3 regions of the Pseudomonas sp. 300 genome follow, and region 3 is predicted to be linked to each of the others. Evidence: riboswitches for the same ligand, from Rfam matches in the RefSeq annotation. Region 3 holds a riboswitch; each other region holds the start of a gene.
The links. Region 3 has a riboswitch for cobalamin ahead of cobW (cobalamin biosynthesis protein CobW). Riboswitches for the same ligand answer to the same signal wherever they lie in the genome.
Positions count from the first base shown of each region.

Region 1: another riboswitch for cobalamin. It lies ahead of Q7W83_RS29195 (energy-coupling factor ABC transporter permease); the one in region 3 lies ahead of cobW (cobalamin biosynthesis protein CobW).
Region 2: another riboswitch for cobalamin. It lies ahead of cobO (cob(I)yrinic acid a,c-diamide adenosyltransferase); the one in region 3 lies ahead of cobW (cobalamin biosynthesis protein CobW).

Region 1 covers NZ_JAVLRV010000010.1:14,137-19,820, reverse strand. The annotation lists gene Q7W83_RS29205 (TonB-dependent receptor domain-containing protein) at 1-75, opposite strand, end outside; gene Q7W83_RS29200 (DUF2946 domain-containing protein) at 352-732, opposite strand; cobalamin riboswitch at 1,097-1,293, shown strand; gene Q7W83_RS29195 (energy-coupling factor ABC transporter permease) at 1,336-1,983, shown strand; gene Q7W83_RS29190 (DUF2946 domain-containing protein) at 2,082-2,465, shown strand; gene Q7W83_RS29185 (putative natural product biosynthesis protein) at 2,700-3,338, shown strand; gene Q7W83_RS29180 (DUF2946 domain-containing protein) at 3,338-3,751, shown strand; gene Q7W83_RS29175 (TonB-dependent siderophore receptor) at 3,848-5,684, shown strand, end outside.
Region 2 covers NZ_JAVLRV010000002.1:2,663,956-2,669,639, reverse strand. The annotation lists gene Q7W83_RS18545 (PQQ-dependent sugar dehydrogenase) at 1-528, opposite strand, end outside; gene Q7W83_RS18540 (hypothetical protein) at 597-1,181, opposite strand; cobalamin riboswitch at 1,336-1,567, shown strand; gene cobO (cob(I)yrinic acid a,c-diamide adenosyltransferase) at 1,648-2,259, shown strand; gene Q7W83_RS18530 (cobyrinate a,c-diamide synthase) at 2,256-3,656, shown strand; gene bluB (5,6-dimethylbenzimidazole synthase) at 3,653-4,303, shown strand; gene cbiB (adenosylcobinamide-phosphate synthase CbiB) at 4,300-5,208, shown strand; gene cobD (threonine-phosphate decarboxylase CobD) at 5,201-5,684, shown strand, end outside.
Region 3 covers NZ_JAVLRV010000002.1:1,309,543-1,315,226, forward strand. The annotation lists gene cobM (precorrin-4 C(11)-methyltransferase) at 1-648, opposite strand, end outside; gene Q7W83_RS12675 (cobalamin biosynthesis protein) at 732-1,145, opposite strand; gene Q7W83_RS12680 (CbtA family protein) at 1,142-1,846, opposite strand; gene Q7W83_RS12685 (CbtB domain-containing protein) at 1,858-2,061, opposite strand; cobalamin riboswitch at 2,182-2,409, opposite strand; cobalamin riboswitch at 2,648-2,860, shown strand; gene cobW (cobalamin biosynthesis protein CobW) at 2,961-4,022, shown strand; partial or broken gene cobN (cobaltochelatase subunit CobN) at 4,026-5,684, shown strand, end outside.

The sequences.
Region 1 (5,684 bases), on a different contig from region 3:
ATTATCTGCCTGTGCAGCGGCAGTGGCGCCAAACAGTGAAATCGAAACACCGTACCAAATAGCCTTTTGCATCATCCCTTGTGCTCCTTGTTATCGACGAGGCCCTGCTCACTAACGGAGTGTGTGCCTACGTTTTCAATGCCAAAGTTTTCTCGCCTGCGGTGCATCCCCATGCACGGCAGGGACTTGCTGCATCACAAATGAAATAGCCAGCACGGGGCATACCTGATCACACCAGTACGTGATTCAGATCTCGGTATCGGACGCGCACCAACGATGGATCTCTTGGTCATCAAAGGATCCCAGAGATCGAGCTGGCAATAATTGAGCGCTGATGACCGTGGCTATTTATTACAAGGGAGAGGCGCGAGGGTTGGCCGATGGCCAAGAGTAGCGAGGAGGAGCCTTACCGCGGGTTTCAACGGGTTTTCGCTGAACCTGGTTGGTTCGCGCAAGCCAAGCAAGGCAGAACAGGAACACGAGGTTTAAGGTGATTGAGGAGCACATCGGGCAACTGAAGTTGCTGGCCCAATTACTCTTGGACTGGGCAACCAAATCCCCCCCGACATCCGCAACACCCACATTAGATACTGAGCAGAATTGCCCTCCCGCGCCATTGAGGGCCAAGCCACTCATCTGTCCGTGAGCAATACCGCAAGCCAATAGATTGAACAGGACGCAGGCATAGAGCGTCCAGGCAATCAACGAGCGGTCTGTTCGAGTTCTGTTCATGGAAATGACTCTAGCACCCGACTTTTGGGCGTGCCACGTAACGACCATGTATTTGGTTGAGGTTTAACGCAGAAGCATTTCTAGTTCCAGACGAACCGTCCGAGCGTATTTGAGCTACTGTCGGAAGTGCGTCAGGTGAAACCCAATCATGCCTACTGAGCATTTGTTCTGACCGACTCGTGGAGGGGCAAAAAGTCTAACGACACCTGTCACCTTTAATAACCTGCGACAGTCTGGCGCAGGCATTACCCTAAGTCCGATAAAACATGCCTATCGAGTCGCCTGAGGCAGACTGTCGCACGTTGTTCCGTGGAACCTTGTCGGAAAGACTACTCGCCTCGTGCGCAGACCGTGCAAAACCCTTAATCTGTTGACGCTTTGTGGTTTCACCTTTTGGTGAAGCAATAGGGAAGCAGGTACGCCCTTTGGCCATTCCTGCGCTGCCCCCGCAACTGTGAACGGTTAGCTCTCTCGTCTATGCCACTGGCCTATAACGGCTGGGAAGGCGCGGGAGGGTGTTGAGCTGTGAGCCAGGAGACCTGCCACAAGTGCTGCCGAATATCCCGGCAGTTTTCAGACCCGCATCCCTCGGAGGGAGAACTGATGCATATCGAACCCGGCGTGCTCAATGCCGCCAAAGTGCTGTACGCCAACGCCGCTGCAATCGCTACGCTGGCGGCGTTTTCGCCGAAGCTGTTACGCCCCGATAACCTGATTAAGACGATACTCGCCGCCGCGTTTTTCTCGGTGTTCATGGAAGTATTCCATTTGCCGGTCGGCGCTTCTGAATTGCATTTCGTCGGTGCTTCCGCCGTCTACGTCATCTTCGGCTTTATCCCCACGCTGTTTGGTTTTGCCATTGGCCTGTTGTTGCAAGGATTGTTGTTCGAACCGCAGGATCTAGTGCACCTAGGGGTCAACTCGTTGTCTTTGATGTTGCCGCTGATTGCCGCCCACGGCTTGCTGGGACGCCGCTTTTTCGACGTTGCCGGACGCAGCATTCGTTGGGCTGAAGTGGTCAAGTTCGATGCGCTGTATTACACCGGTGTGGTAGTGATGGTGGGTTTCTGGTTGTCCATGGGCGAGGAGCCAACCCCTCTGAGTAACTGGGCGCTGTTCGCCGTTTCGTACTTGCCACTGGTGTTATGCGAGCCGTTGTTCACCTGCCTGGTTGCGAGGACGCTTAAGCGCTATGCCGACAACACCTTTGTCGAGCGCTTCACCTGTGTGAAATCACTGAAAGTCGCATAATTTCCCCGTGCCCCATCGTCTAGGTATTTCTGGGCGGTGGGTTTGAACGACATCTTTCGATCTTCAACCCCGCTTGCTTGGGTGTTAATGTCGCTGCCATGAAATTGTCCCTATCAAACCGCTCGCTCGTTGCCTGGACGCTATATTTCTGCGTCCTGTTCAACGTGTTTGCCTGCGGTTTGGGACATGGGCAGATGAGCGGGCTCGAACTCAATGGAGTCGGCGGTCAGTTTTGCTCTGCACTGGGCAGCAAGAGCCCGATTCAGAAAACGGACTTCACTGACCAGTCAACTGGTGGCTGGGCCGGTAGTCTGTCGTGCCCTATCTGTTCAGCGGTGACATTGAGCATCGCCTTTCTATTTTGCCTGACCTGGCTGCTGCGAATCAGACAAAAGCCGCAGCCCAGCCGCGAGCTGCGCTGCAAGGCACCTCCTCGATACTCTTGGCCCTCGGCCAACCCTCGCGCTTCCCCTCAGATTTGACGCCTGTGAGTGGCCGGCTTGATTTGCCCGCCATCGCTTGTTTTTTCGTCGTCCGTTTTACGCCGGCTGTCGCTGATGCGACCAAGGGTGGACGCCGTTCAACCGTCTCGGGAAGGACATCCGTATGTCTCTTGTTATTGATCATCCAAGTTCCAGGTTTAGTTTTTCCGAAAGGATCACTGTCTGTATTACTGCATTCCGTAAGTCGCAAGCGGTTGTGGCACGGAGGTTGGTATGCGCTCTGTAGCCATTCCTTCAGGGGCTTCGCGGCTGGTCAGTAAGGCGTCGCGTGTGAGCAGTCGTGGCGACTTCCTGTTGCCGTTTCCTGACTACCCCAGTAATGCACGCTGTTTTGTTCACTTGGATGCCCGGTTGCTGCCTTACTGGCATACGTTGTTCGATGTGTGTCCTGGGTTGCTCAAGTTAGATCCACCGGACGGCTTGAACATATTTCGAAGTTTCATGACCTGGGCATACCGCAATCATCCACCTCTGAACTGGACTTACTACCTGAGTGTTTGTCGCTGGTTACTCAACTCGACCTACCAGAAGCAAATACACGAGGAACACATCGACTCCTTCATGACTGCGGCGGCGGCTCGTTGGATAAATACTGACGATAGCCAAGCTCGCGGGCTGGTCTTGGCTTGGCAGGGTTCGCCTATGAGGGTGTTTGACTGGAAGGTAGCCCCCCGTTCTGTCGCCGGCGTTGACCCCGAAAAAGAGGAATTTCCCCCGACGCCTTGGGACTTCGCCTGGTGCCCTCTTACAGGAAAGGGAGGCGCTGGCTTTCGCCGCTGGTTGCCTATCCCCGGATACGAGCCACAGGCCCAGCCTTTGAAGGCTGTCCGTGATAAGCAGAAGTCCTGCTAGTGCATAAGCGCTACATCATCGGAGCATGGCTGAGTCTGTTCGCCATGCTGATGATTTTTGCCGGCCCGCTGATCAGTCAGGGGATCAGCCTTGCCCATGGCCAAAGTCAGCAAATGGGTATGTCAGGCATGGAATGCCACGACATGCCTGGCATGAGTCAGATGACTCATCACGGCTCTGCTGACAAACACCATGACCTGATCGTGTGGGAAAAGTGCGGGTACTGCTCACTGCTGTTCCAACACCCTGCACTCATCGAGTCGAATCTGCCCAGCTTCCGGCTTAATGCTCCACCGCTACGCCATCTTTATGCTCGCCTCACCGCACAGCCAGCAGCGCCACCAGTTTTTCCTGGTGCTCGAAGCCGAGCGCCACCGGTTCAACCTTTGAACGTCACCGCTACTTTTTGCTGAAAACGAATTGCCGACCTGCGTCACGTGCTCTTGTGGGCCGTGTTGCCGAATCGTCATGAACGTTCAGCCAATACCTGACTTTCATCGGAAGATCCCATGTACCCGACCAAGAACGAGCCGCTGCTTCACATTGACCTGTCGCGTTTGCGTTGGCGCCATGCCTCCTACATGGTTCTAGGGCTGGCATTACCAGTAATCGCCCAAGCTGCACAGCCGCAGGACGGCACCGGAGATGCAACACAAACAACCAAACGGTTACAGACCTGGACGTTGGAGCCTATAAACGTTTCTGGGGAGCGCGAAGGCTATACCGCACCAAGCTCTGCTTCAGCCACGCGCACCGACACACCCTTGATCGAAGTCCCGCAGTCGGTACAGGTCGTCACTCAATCGATGATCAAAGAGCAGGACAGCCATTCGCTTACTGATGCGCTGGTCAACGTCTCAGGAGTCAGAGCGACAAAGCCTCAAGAGGCACTGTTCGCCCAGCCTATCGTGCGCGGATTTCCGGCGGAAATTTACATGAATGGGCTACCTGCATTCGGAGGTACGGCGGCCAGTATCGACCCAACCAGCCTCATTGGCACCGAACGCGTCGAGGTACTCAAAGGCCCGACATCAGCGCTTTACGGCGGCGGAATTGGCGCGCCGCTAGGTGGCTTGATCAACGTGATTTCCAAGCGCCCTGAAGCTGAGCCCAGTGCCTTACTGTCAATGCGCACAGGCAGTTTCGGCACGGTGAATCCTTCGATGGATCTCAACACACCCATCGGCGACAAGGTTGTCGCACGGATTTCCGCTGACTATCAGGAAAACGATAGCTGGATTGATCACGTCAATGGCCATCAATGGTCGATACAGCCAAGCATTGCGTTCCAGCTTTCGCCAGAGACCGAGCTATTGCTGCGTGGTCAGTACGAGGATCGTAGCCAGCTCGAATATTCCGGCCTACCAGCCGCCCAAGCATTGAGCGGGCAGATTGATCGCAATGCATTCCCAGGGGCTACAAGTGGACAGCCTCACACCACCATCGAGAATCGAACAACGACTGCCCAGCTCACGCATGAGCTTAGCGACGACACGCGAATGACCGTCACCGCTCAGTATTACGAGGGTAGGGTTCGCGACTATGGCAGTTTTGTTTATCCGGAACTTCTCGGCCCAAGTCCTGCGACGCCAACGGTCTACCCGATATTCAAGCTTTACCTGCCCACGAACATCCGGGAAAACACCCTCGATACCAACCTGGCATCCAGAATCGAAGCGCTGGGCGGCAACCACGAACTACTGATAGGAGCCAGCTACGACCGTACCGATTTCACCTCGGCCATGTCCGGCGCGGAGCTCATCGGTGAGCTTGACCTTGCCAATCCGGCATATGGGATTTCCTACGGCGCGACACCCGAAATAATGGTGTCCCAGACCAACCGTTACGAAACAAAGGCTCTTTATGTTCAGGATCAGGCAACCTATGGCCGCTTCCACCTTTTGGGGTCGTTGCGACTGACCCAGCTTGATCTCAAGCAGCAAGAGCAGGGCGTTGATACTTCCTATCACCGTGTTACGCCACGGTTTGGCATCACCTATGACCTGACCGAAAGTCTTGCGCTCTACGCGGCGTATTCCACCGGTTTCAGGGGGGCGTTCAACTTCACTGGTCGCGAAACTCCCAAGCCTGAGCTCTCTCGCAACTATGAGGCGGGCATTAAGCTGGCTTTCAAAGATCTCGGCATTTCCGGCACGCTCGCGGTGTTCGAACAGACGCGCCGTAATGTGTCCACTCCCGATCCTGACCCTAACTACTCGATTCTGGGTTATTCGGTGCAGAGCGGCGAACAACGCGCTCGCGGGGTAGAAGCGGATCTGGTCTGGGAACCGATCCCCGCTCTTTCGTTACTGGCCAACTATGCCTATACCCAGGCAGAAGTCACAG
Region 2 (5,684 bases), 1.4 Mb from region 3:
GAAACGCAGCAAGCGGTCGGTGTCGGCGACATACAGGTCATTTCCAACCAGCGTCATGCCGAAGGGCGAATTGAGGTTTTCCAGAAATACCGTGCGGGTTTCGGCGATGCCATCGTGGTCCTTGTCGCGCAGCAAAGTGATGCGGTTCGGACTCGGGACGCCGGCACCGGCGCGGCCCATGACTTTCTTCATGACCCAGCCTTTGACGCCTTTGCCATCGTCGGGTTTGGGCGGCGCATTGGTTTCGGCGACCAGCACGTCGCCGTTCGGCAGCACGTACAGCCAGCGCGGGTGATCGAGGTTTTCAGCAAAGGCCGCCACTTGCGTTCCCGCTGCCGCCACAGGTTTCACGCCGTCCGGCCAACCGATCGCCGGGGCGATATTCACCGTAGGGATCAGGGTTTTGTTCGGTTCTGGCAGTTTGGGTGACGGGCCGGTGCCGTCGGAGACTTGCAGGCTGGAGGTTTCACCACAGGCGGCGAGCCCTCCGGCGAGGGCGATGACGAGAACGAATTGGGGCTTGCGCATACTGATCTTCCCTATAAATGCAGTGGCCTGATCAATAGAGAAGCGCAAACCCGCGATGGTTCAACCGGTCAGCCGCGGGCTTCCTTGAACAGCACGGCGATGCCGGGATGATAGTTGCCCGCTTCGTTGCGCAACTTGCGGTAGGCGTAGGGGAAATACCAGGCGACGGCGCAGGTGTGTTCCTTTTGCAGGTCGTCGACCATGTCCTGGAGTTCTTCCGGGGTGGCGCCGTGTTGGGACTTTTGCGGTGCGACGAACAGGCAGCCGAGTTTCAGGTCGCTGGCGTAGCTGATGCGCTTGGCGTCGCTGGTGATATCGACCAGGGCCTGTGTCAGGTTCAGGCTGTTGACCCGTGGCCAACGCTGCGTGGCCTGAAGGTAGGCGCGTTCTTCGCTGGTGGCAATGAACAGGTCGGCGCGAGCGTTGCGTTCACCTTCCTCGTTCTGTTTGCGGGTCGGTGTGTGCTGCAGCGTGACCATTTCCGCCATCCACGCCGCGGCCGAGAGCAAGCCGAGGTTGGCTTTTTCGTCGTACCAGTAAGGCGTGTCGTTATCGCCGCGCACCGCGTTGTAGCGGTCTATACAGTCAAACCAGCGCTCCAGCACCGGGCGCAGGAATTCCAGCTTCGGATTGCTGATGATCATGCCTTGCATGTGGCTCACCCTTGTTATTGTGTTGTCAGGTTGTGGCGCTTTGATATCACTGCTGAGAGCGTGGCACAAGATTGGCGTCATTTTATTGATCAGTGGCAGTTATTCGCCCAGCGGCGTCCCGGCTTTAATTGACGCTCCACCCCCAACCCTCTAACCTTCGCGGCTTGTTTCAGGTGCTCTGTGGCCTTGGTCGACAGAGTGAAACAGGGAAGCCGGTGAGTGCGTGCGTTCAACACATTAACAACCACGATCCCGGCGCTGCCCCCGCAACGGTAAATGAGAGAAGACTGCGCCTTGAGCCACTGTGTCAATTGACATGGGAAGGCGCGCAGTCAGGCGAAGCGCCGCTCATGAGCCCGGAGACCGGCCTGATCCATCCAGCGGCATCACGGTGGGCGATGCCAGGCTTCTTGCCGTCTATTCTTGTGCCTGCCCGCCGTTATCCAGCCTCAACGGAGAGCTCCCCATGACTGATACTCCCGATCGTGACGAACGCCATCTGGCGCGCATGCTGCGCAAAAAAGCCGTGATTGACGAGCGCATCGCCAACTCCCCGAATGAATGCGGCCTGCTGCTGGTGTTGACCGGCAACGGCAAAGGCAAAAGCAGCTCGGCCTTCGGCATGCTCGCGCGCTCTATGGGCCACGGCATGCAATGCGGCGTGGTGCAGTTCATCAAGGGTCGCAACAGCACGGGCGAAGAGTTGTTCTTCCGGCGCTTCCCGGAGCAGGTGCGGTTTCATGTGATGGGCGAGGGTTTTACCTGGGAAACCCAGGACCGCCAGCGTGACATCGCCGCCGCCGAAGCTGCATGGGAAGTGTCCCGCGAATTGCTGCGTGATCCGTCGATCGGCCTGGTGGTGCTTGATGAACTGAACATCGCCCTCAAGCACGGGTACCTCGACCTCGATCAGGTGCTCAGCGACTTGCAGGCGCGTCCGCCGATGCAACACGTGGTGGTCACCGGTCGCGGCGCCAAGCCGGAAATGATCGATCTGGCCGACACCGTCACTGAAATGGGCGTGATCAAGCATGCGTTCCAGGCCGGGATCAAAGCGCAAAAAGGCGTCGAGCTGTGAATCAACCACGTCATTGCCCGGCGGTCTTGATTGCCGCGCCGGCCTCCGGTCAGGGCAAGACCACCGTCACCGCCGCGCTGGCCCGTTTGCATCGCAATCAGGGGCGCAAGGTGCGTGTGTTCAAATGCGGCCCGGACTTTCTCGATCCGATGATTCTCGAGCGCGCCAGCGGTGCGCCGGTGTATCAATTGGACATGTGGATGGTCGGCGAGCAGGAAAGTCGTCGACTGTTGTGGGAAGCCGCCGGTGAAGCGGATCTGATTCTGATCGAAGGCGTCATGGGCCTGTTCGACGGCACGCCGTCCAGCGCTGACCTGGCGCGGCATTTCGGTGTGCCGGTGCTCGGGGTGATCGATGGCACGGCGATGGCGCAGACCTTTGGCGCGCTGGCGTTGGGGTTGGCGAAGTATCAGCCGGACTTGCCGTTCGCTGGGGTGCTGGCCAACCGCGTCGGCACCTTGCGCCATGCGCAATTGCTTGAAGGCAGCCTGACTGAAGGTTTGCGTTGGTACGGCGCGTTGTCCCGGGAAACCGGGATTGAACTGCCGAGTCGGCACCTCGGCCTGGTTCAGGCCAGCGAGCTGAACGACCTCGACGTGCGCCTCGATGCAGCGGCTGAATCACTGGCCAACAGTTGTGACGTTGCACTACCGCCGCCTGTGGAATTCGCTGCTCCAGAAGTGATCGCTGCCGAGCCGTTGCTGGCCGGCGTTCGCATTGCCGTGGCCCGTGATGAAGCGTTTGCGTTCACTTATGGCGCGAGCCTGGATTTGCTGCGAGCCATGGGCGCCGAATTGTCATTTTTCTCGCCGATCCGCGACACGCAATTGCCGGAGGCTGACAGCCTCTATCTGCCGGGTGGCTACCCCGAATTGCACCATGTGGCGCTGTCCCGGAACACCCAAATGCTCAACGCCATTCGCGCTCACCACGCGGCGGGCAAACCGTTGCTGGCCGAGTGCGGCGGCATGTTGTATTTGCTCGATTCGCTGACCGATGTCGAAGGCTCGCGCGCAGAACTGGTGGGGTTGCTGGCCGGTGATGCGGTGATGCAGAAACGCCTGGCGGCGCTGGCGTTGCAAGCGGTCGAGTTGCCGGAAGGCTCGCTCCGTGGGCATACCTATCATCATTCGTTGACCAGTACCGAGCTGGAGCCGCTTGCTCGCGGCCTGAGTCCTAACGGTGGGCGTGGTGCGGAGGCGGTTTATCGTGAGGGGCGGATGACCGCTTCTTATGTGCATTTTTATTTTCCGTCGAATCCGACTGCGATTGCCGCATTGTTTGCGCCTGACCGTGCGGACACCATCGCTGGCAAGCCAGCTCCCACGGTTGACCGTGTATTACCTGAAGAAACGCAAGTCCCTGTGGGAGCTGGCGTGCCAGCGATGAGGCCATGACCGACAACGCATTCAGTCAGGCCGAAAGGGAAGCGGTTTATCGCGCGATAGCCGAACGCCGCGACATGCGCCACTTCAGCGGAGGCACCGTCGAACCTGAACTGCTCCGACGCCTGCTCGAAGCCGCACATCAGGCGCCGAGTGTCGGCCTGATGCAGCCCTGGCGGTTCATCCGTATCAGCGATCGGGTCCTGCGCGGCAAGATCCAGTTGCTGGTGGAGGAAGAACGCATGCGCACCGCCGAAGCCCTTGGCGAGCGCACCGACGAATTCATGAAGCTGAAAGTCGAAGGCATCAACGATTGCGCCGAGGTGCTGGTCGCGGCGTTGATGGACGATCGCGAGCGGCACATCTTTGGCCGTCGCACCTTGCCTGAAATGGACATGGCCTCATTGTCCTGCGCGATCCAGAACCTGTGGCTGGCGTCCCGTGCCGAAGGGCTCGGCATGGGCTGGGTCTCTTTGTTCGAGCCACAAGCCCTGGCCAACCTGCTGGGTTTGCCCGCCGGGGCCAAGCCGTTGGCAGTTCTTTGCCTTGGCCCGGTCAAGGAATTCTATCCGGCGCCGATGCTGGTACTCGAAGGCTGGGCGCAAGCGCGTCCGCTCAGTGAATTGTTGTACGAAAATTATTGGGGAGTGAGTCAATGAGTGTGGCGTTGTTGAGTGTCGCCGCGGTTGCGCTGGATGCGCTGCTGGGTGAGCCCAAACGCTGGCATCCGCTGGTGGCGTTCGGCCGTTTTGCCGACCGCATCGAGCAACGTTTCAATGGTGGCGGGCGCGGCTGGCGTAGTCACGGCGTCACGGCATGGGTGATCGCGGTGTTACCGCTGACCTTGCTCGCCACCGCTTTCTCCTGGGCGCCTTATGTCGGCTGGGTCGTCGAGATTCTCGCGCTCTATTGCGCCCTCGGCCTGCGCAGTCTCGGTGAGCATGTCGAGCCGGTCGCCAAGGCGCTGCGCAGTGATGATCTGGACGAGGCGCGCAAACGTGTTGGCTATCTGGTCAGTCGCCAGACCAGCGAACTGGATAAGACCGAAGTGGCCCGCGCCGCCACCGAATCCGTCCTGGAGAACGGCAGCGACGCAGTATTTGCCGCGCTGTTCTGGTTTGCCGTGGCCGGCGCGCCGGGCGTGGTGCTCTACCGATTGAGCAATACGCTGGATGCGATGTGGGGCTATCGCAACGAACGCTTCGAACGGTTTGGCTGGGCGGCGGCAAAGATCGACGACGTGCTCAACTACATTCCTGCGCGGCTGGTGGCATTGACCTACGCGCTGCTGGGTAAAACCCGACTCGCCCTGAAATGCTGGCGCACCCAAGGCCCGACCTGGGACAGCCCGAACGCCGGGCCAGTGATGGCCGCAGGTGCCGGCGCGTTGGGCGTCGAGCTGGGCGGGGCGGCGATTTACCACGGTGAATTGCATCAGCGTCCGCAGCTGGGTGAAGGGGTGCCGGCGGACGCGGACGCCATCGACCGCGGCTGGCAACTGGTCCAGCGCGGGGTATGGTTATGGCTGCTGATTCTTTGCGTGGGAGCTGAATTCTATGCTTGAACACGGTGGACGTTTGCGCAAGGCAGCGCTCGAATACGGCATCGCCGAAGCCGATTGGCTTGACCTGTCCAGCGGCCTCGCGCCTTGGCCGTTTCCGGTCCCGGACATTCCATTGCGCGCCTGGGCGCGATTGCCGGAAACCGATGACGGACTGGAACAAGCCGCCTGCGATTACTACGGTGCCGCGCAGGTGTTGCCGGTGGCCGGTTCGCAAATGGCGATCCAGTTGCTGCCGCGTTTGCGTCGGGTCGGCAAGGTCGGCGTGCTGTCGCCGTGTTACGCCGAGCACGCCGAAGCCTGGCGCCGCAGTGGCTACATCGTGCGTGAAGTGCTGGAGCAAGAAGTCGACTTCTTCCTCGACAGCCTCGATGTGCTGGTGGTGGTCAACCCGAACAATCCCACGGGCCTGTGCCTGACCCCGAGCCGTCTGCTCGACTGGCATTCCAGGCTGGCGCAGCGCGGTGGCTGGCTGGTGG
Region 3 (5,684 bases):
CCGAAAACCCTTCGCCTCAACCTTCCCGGCAATATCCGCAATCGTCCCCACCACCCAATCCTGATCCGGCCAGGTCGCCCGGTGAATCACCGCAATCGGACAATCCGCGCCGTAATGCGGGAGCAATTCGATCAGGATTTTCTGTAGATGATTCACCCCCAAATGAATGGCCATGGTCGCCCCATGCTGCGCCAAATTCCCCAGTTCCTCACCTGCCGGCATGCTGGTCTTGTCGGCGTAGCGAGTCAGGATCACGCTCTGTGACACGTCTGGCAACGTCAGCTCCGCCCCCAAAAGCGCCGCACACGCCGCTGTCGCTGTAACACCGGGAATGATTTCAAACGCAATATCGAGTTCGCGCAGGTAGCGAATCTGTTCACCAATCGCGCCATACAGACTCGGATCGCCGGAATGTACGCGAGCGACGTCCTGGCCGTTGGCATGGGCGCTTTTGATCAGTTCGATGATCTGTTCCAGGTGCAATTCGGCGCTGTTGACCACCTGTTCGGCATTGTGGCCTTCCAGCACGGCGGCCGGGACCAGTGAGCCGGCGTAGATGATCACCGGGCAGCTGCGGATCAGTCGTTGGCCTTTGACGGTGATTAGTTCCGGGTCGCCGGGACCTGCGCCAATGAAGTAGACGGTCATCGTCGTTTCCTGTCAGAAAAAGGGGCTGGTCAAGGCTTCAGATGAAGATTGCTCATGATCGAAGGCGAGGATTATCGAGGATTTTACGCAGAGCAGGCCAATGCCAGGGTCGCCTGGGCATACTTTTGTCGGGAAATCAGCAGTTTTGCCGGCGCCTGGGCCAGTTGTTCGGCAAGGGCGAGGGCGGCACTTTCTGCTACGCCGTAGCAGCCGGTGCGTTCGAAGGCGATGTCCGAGCGGTGGCTGAGTCGTGGTTGATAACCGGCCAGTTGTTCACTGCTGAAGTACATCAGGGGCAGCGCGAGTTGTGCAGCGAGTTCGATCAGGCCAGGTTCATCACGCTTCAGATCGATGCTGGCGAAGGCCTTGATCTGGTGAAGCCCGATTTGATGCGCCTGTAGCGCCTGATCGAGTAACGCCCGCAGCGTGCTCACGGGGCAGCCGCGCTGGCAGCCCAGGCCGACCACTAACGTCGGCGCTGTGCGGGTGTTGGTCATGCGTGGTATTGGCCATCGCTTTTGCGGCGGAACAACCAGGCGCTGATCAGGCCCAGAGCCAGCCAGAATCCCATGTTGGTCAGCTGCGAAGCGATTTTGAACTGGGTTTCCAGGGCTTCCGGCGCGAGCATCGAGTGCACTTCCGGTTGCGGTGCGCCGATCACATGTGGAACCGCCAGGATGGCCACGCCGAGAATCTTCATCAGCCAATGACGGCTGAACACGATCAGCGCGATGCCAACCGCAGTGGATGCAGCGGTGCCGATCCACCAGATTTGCCGTTGTGCCAGATCCGCTGCGGCGGTGCCCGGCAGTTCCGGTGGCAGGCCGAGGGTTGGCGCCAGTACGAACGTCGCGTAACCGGCCAGGCCCCAGAGCAGGCCCTGCGAGGTTTTGGTCGGTGCGCGCAAGGTGTAGAGGCCAGCGAGCATCAGCGCAAAACCGACGGCAACTACCAGATTGCCGCCCGTGGTGGACAGCACGCGCTGCCAGCCGTCTTGCGGCTCCCAGGCTTCGGCATCGTGGGTGTGAGCGGCGGCACCGGCGGCGTGCTCATGAACTTCAACAGCGGCCGGCTCGGATTTTTCGTAAGTCTCGGCCTGCAGAATCAGCGGAGCGACCCAGAAGCTTTGCAGCAGGGTCAGCAGCAGGGCGGCCAGCAGCCCGGTGAAACCTGCGGTTTGCGCAATACGCTTGATCATGTCGACAGGTCTCAATGGCACGGGAAAGCGGAGCTGTGACGGGTATCGTGCGCGGCGTTGTGCACCGCTTCGATGTGCGAGAAACCGGCGAAATACACCAGGCACGCGCCAAGGATCGATGCGCATACGGCAGCGGTCAGGCGTTGGGTCAGGGTCGTGGTGGTGCTGGTGGTGCTCTTATCGGTGTTGCTGCCGGTGCTGCTGATGATCGACATGGCGCTTCCCTCTGGTCTGTCAGCGGGTGAATAGAGCGCATGGAAGACCCCTGCGAATCGGGCTCGCAGAGGTTCAAACAGCGCCCGCCCACCGCGGGTTTGTTGTTCAGTGAACGTAATCGTCACTTTGTGTTGCGGGCCGGTCTCCGGGCTCGCGAGGGGCTTGGGCGTCAACCGAAACCTGCAAGCGTCACCTTCCCATGCCGAATTGCCGGCACAGTGGATCTGACGCTTCGCTCGCTTACCGTTGCGGGGGCAGCACCGGACTGACATGGCTTTGAGTAAAGCACATGATTCACCGGTTTCCCGTTTCACCCTGTGAAGGGCACCCGTAACAAGGCGTGTAGGAGAGCATGGGCGGGGGTTGGGCGTCAATTGGCAAGGGTTCTCAACTCGGGGGCAAGGGCAAGGAGTGTTACCTGTGGCGAGGGGATTTATCCCCGTTCGGCGGCGACGCCGTCGCAAAACCTGCTTGCGGGGCCCTGAAGGAATGCAGGGGGCCGCTTCGCAGCCCAACGGGGATAAATCCCCTCGCCACAGGGGATTGCAATCAACTGACGGACATTGACCCGCCCACACACCATGCGTAGCCTTGCGCTTTCGAGGTTCTTCGGCGTTTGCCGAAGCTAAGAAGGGAACGCGGTCGATGCCGCGGCTGCCCCCGCAACTGTGAACGGTGATGTTCGCTGCCACGCCACTGCACGCTCCAGCCCTGGAGCCCGCGGGAAGGCGCAGCAAACGCCAGTCTAGCGACAGGCACACCGTCAGCCAGGAGACCTGCCTCGACACAGATTCTCACTACAACCGGGCGGGGTGATCCGGTGGCGAACTCTTCCGCGCGCGCATCCGTCGCCGCGATTGTCGTCCCGTATGCCCGCCACCTTGCCAAAGGGCATCCGATGAAAACACTGGCCAAACTCCCCGTCACCATCGTTACCGGCTTCCTCGGCTCGGGCAAAACCACCTTGCTGCGGCACATGCTCGACAACGCGCAAGGCCGCCGCATCGCGGTGATCGTCAACGAGTTCGGCGAGCTGGGCATCGACGGTGAAATCCTCAAGCAGTGCTCGATCGGTTGCACCGAAGAAGAAGCCAACGGCCGCGTCTACGAACTGGCCAACGGCTGCCTGTGCTGCACCGTTCAGGAAGAATTCTTCCCGGTGATGCGTGAACTTGTAGCCCGTCGCGGCGATCTCGATCACATCCTGATCGAAACCTCGGGTCTGGCCCTGCCAAAGCCGCTGGTTCAAGCCTTCCAGTGGCCGGAAATCCGCAGTGCCTGCACCGTTGACGCGGTGATCACCGTGGTCGACAGCCCGGCCGTTGCCGCTGGTACGTTCGCCGCGTTCCCCGATCAAGTGGACGCCCAGCGCAAACTCGACCCGAACCTGGATCACGAATCGCCGCTGCACGAGTTGTTTGCCGACCAACTGGCCAGCGCCGATCTGGTGATTCTCAACAAGGCCGACCTGATCAGCCCTGAGGACCTGGCTCGTGTGCGCCTGGAAGTCGCTGAAGAGTTGCCGCCGGCAGTCAAAGTAATCGAAGCCAGCAGCGGTCGCCTGCCGCTGGACGTGCTGATCGGCCTCGGTGCCGGCTCCGAAGAACACATCGACAGCCGTCACAGCCATCACGATCACCATCATGAAGGCGAAGATGACCACGATCACGACGCGTTCGACTCCATTTCCATCGAGCTGCCTCAAGCTGACGAAAGTCTGCTGATGGACGCGCTGACCCAACTGGTGGTCAAGCACGGCATCCTGCGGGTCAAAGGTTTCGCGGCGATTCCGAACAAGCCGATGCGCCTGTTGATTCAGGGCGTGGGCACGCGTTTCGACAAGCATTTCGACCGTCAGTGGGGCGCCGACGAAGCACGCACCACGCGTCTGGTGTTGATCGGTCAGGAGCTCGACGCCGCGCAACTCGAAGCGCAACTGCGCGCCGCGCTCAGCGTTTAACCCATGCACCTGCTCAGGACCCAGCCCGGCGGTTTCGTCTCGGATGACAACATCGCCGACCTTGGACAAACCCCCGCCGAGCTGGTGATCCTGTGCAGCGGCGATTCCAGCCTTGCGCTGCTCGCCGAAGCCGCGCAGCAGTTGCCCGACGATTACCCGAGCGTGCGCCTGGCCAACCCGATGCAGGTGCAAAACCACGCCTCGGTCGATTTGTACGTCGATGAAGTGCTGCGCCACGCCAAGGTGATTCTGATCTCGCTGCACGGCGGCATTGCGTATTGGCGCTACGGCGTCGAGCGGTTGGTCGAGTTGTCCGAGCGCGGGGTGCAACTGATTCTGGTGCCCGGCGATGATCGCCCGGACCCGGAACTCAGCGACCTGAGCACGGTGGTGGCCGAAGACCGCGACCGGCTCTGGCATTACCTGCGCCAGGGCGGTATGGCCAACGCCCTCGATCTGTTTCGCTGCCTGGCCAATCGCTGGCTGGATCGCGACTATGCGTGGACTGAGCCACAAACCCTGCCGCGTACCGCGGTCTACCACCCGAAAAAAAGCCCGGCCGTTTTGAGTGATTGGCAGGCCGACTGGCTGGCCGGTCAACCGGTGGCGGCGGTGCTGTTTTATCGCTCGCATTTGCAGGCGGCGAACACTGCCTTCATTGATGTTTTCTGCCAGCGTTTGCAAGCGGCGGGGTTGAACCCCTTGCCGATTGCCGTGGCCAGTTTGAAGGAACCCGGCTGCCTGACGGTGGTCGAGGACTGGCTGGATGAAGTCGATGCAGGGGTGATTCTCAACACCACCGGTTTCGCTCAATCCAGCCCCGAAGCGCCGCATTTGCGACCTTTTCGCCGAAATATCCCAGTGATCCAGGCGATCTGCGCCCAGGACAACGAACCCGGTTGGCGCGCCAGCGAACAGGGCCTCGGCCCGCGGGATCTGGCGATGCACATCGCGCTGCCGGAACTGGATGGGCGGATCATCAGCCGCCCGATCAGCTTCAAGGACCTGGCGTGGCGCAGCGAGCGCAGTCAGTCCGATGTGGTCTGCTATCGGCCTGCACCTGAGCGCATGGATTTTGTTGCCGAACTGGCGCGGCGCTGGATCGATCTGGCGCGGGTGCCGAACAGCGAAAAACGCATCGCCCTGATCCTCGCCAATTACCCGACCCGTGACGGGCGCATTGGCAATGGCGTCGGCCTTGATACGCCTGCCGCCGCGTTGAACATCCTCCGAGCGTTGCACGCGCAAGGTTATCCGCTGCCCGCCGAACTGCCGGACAGCGGCACCGCGCTGATCCAGCAATTGCTCGGCGGCGTCAGCAACGACCTCGATACCCTCGACCAGCGTCCGTGTCATCAAAGCCTGGCGCTGGACGACTACAACTCGATGTTCGACGCCTTGCCCGAGGCCAACCGCCAAGCCGTGCTGGAGCGCTGGGGCACGCCCGAAAGCGATCCGATGTTTCGCGGCGGACGGATGATGATCGCCGGGCTGCGATTTGGCCTGACCTTTATCGGCATTCAACCGGCGCGGGGTTATCAGGTCGATCCGAGCGCGGTCTATCACGACCCGGACCTGGTGCCGCCCCACGGCTATCTGGCGTTTTACTTCTGGTTGCGCAACACCTACGGCGCCCACGGCGTGATCCACGTCGGCAAGCAC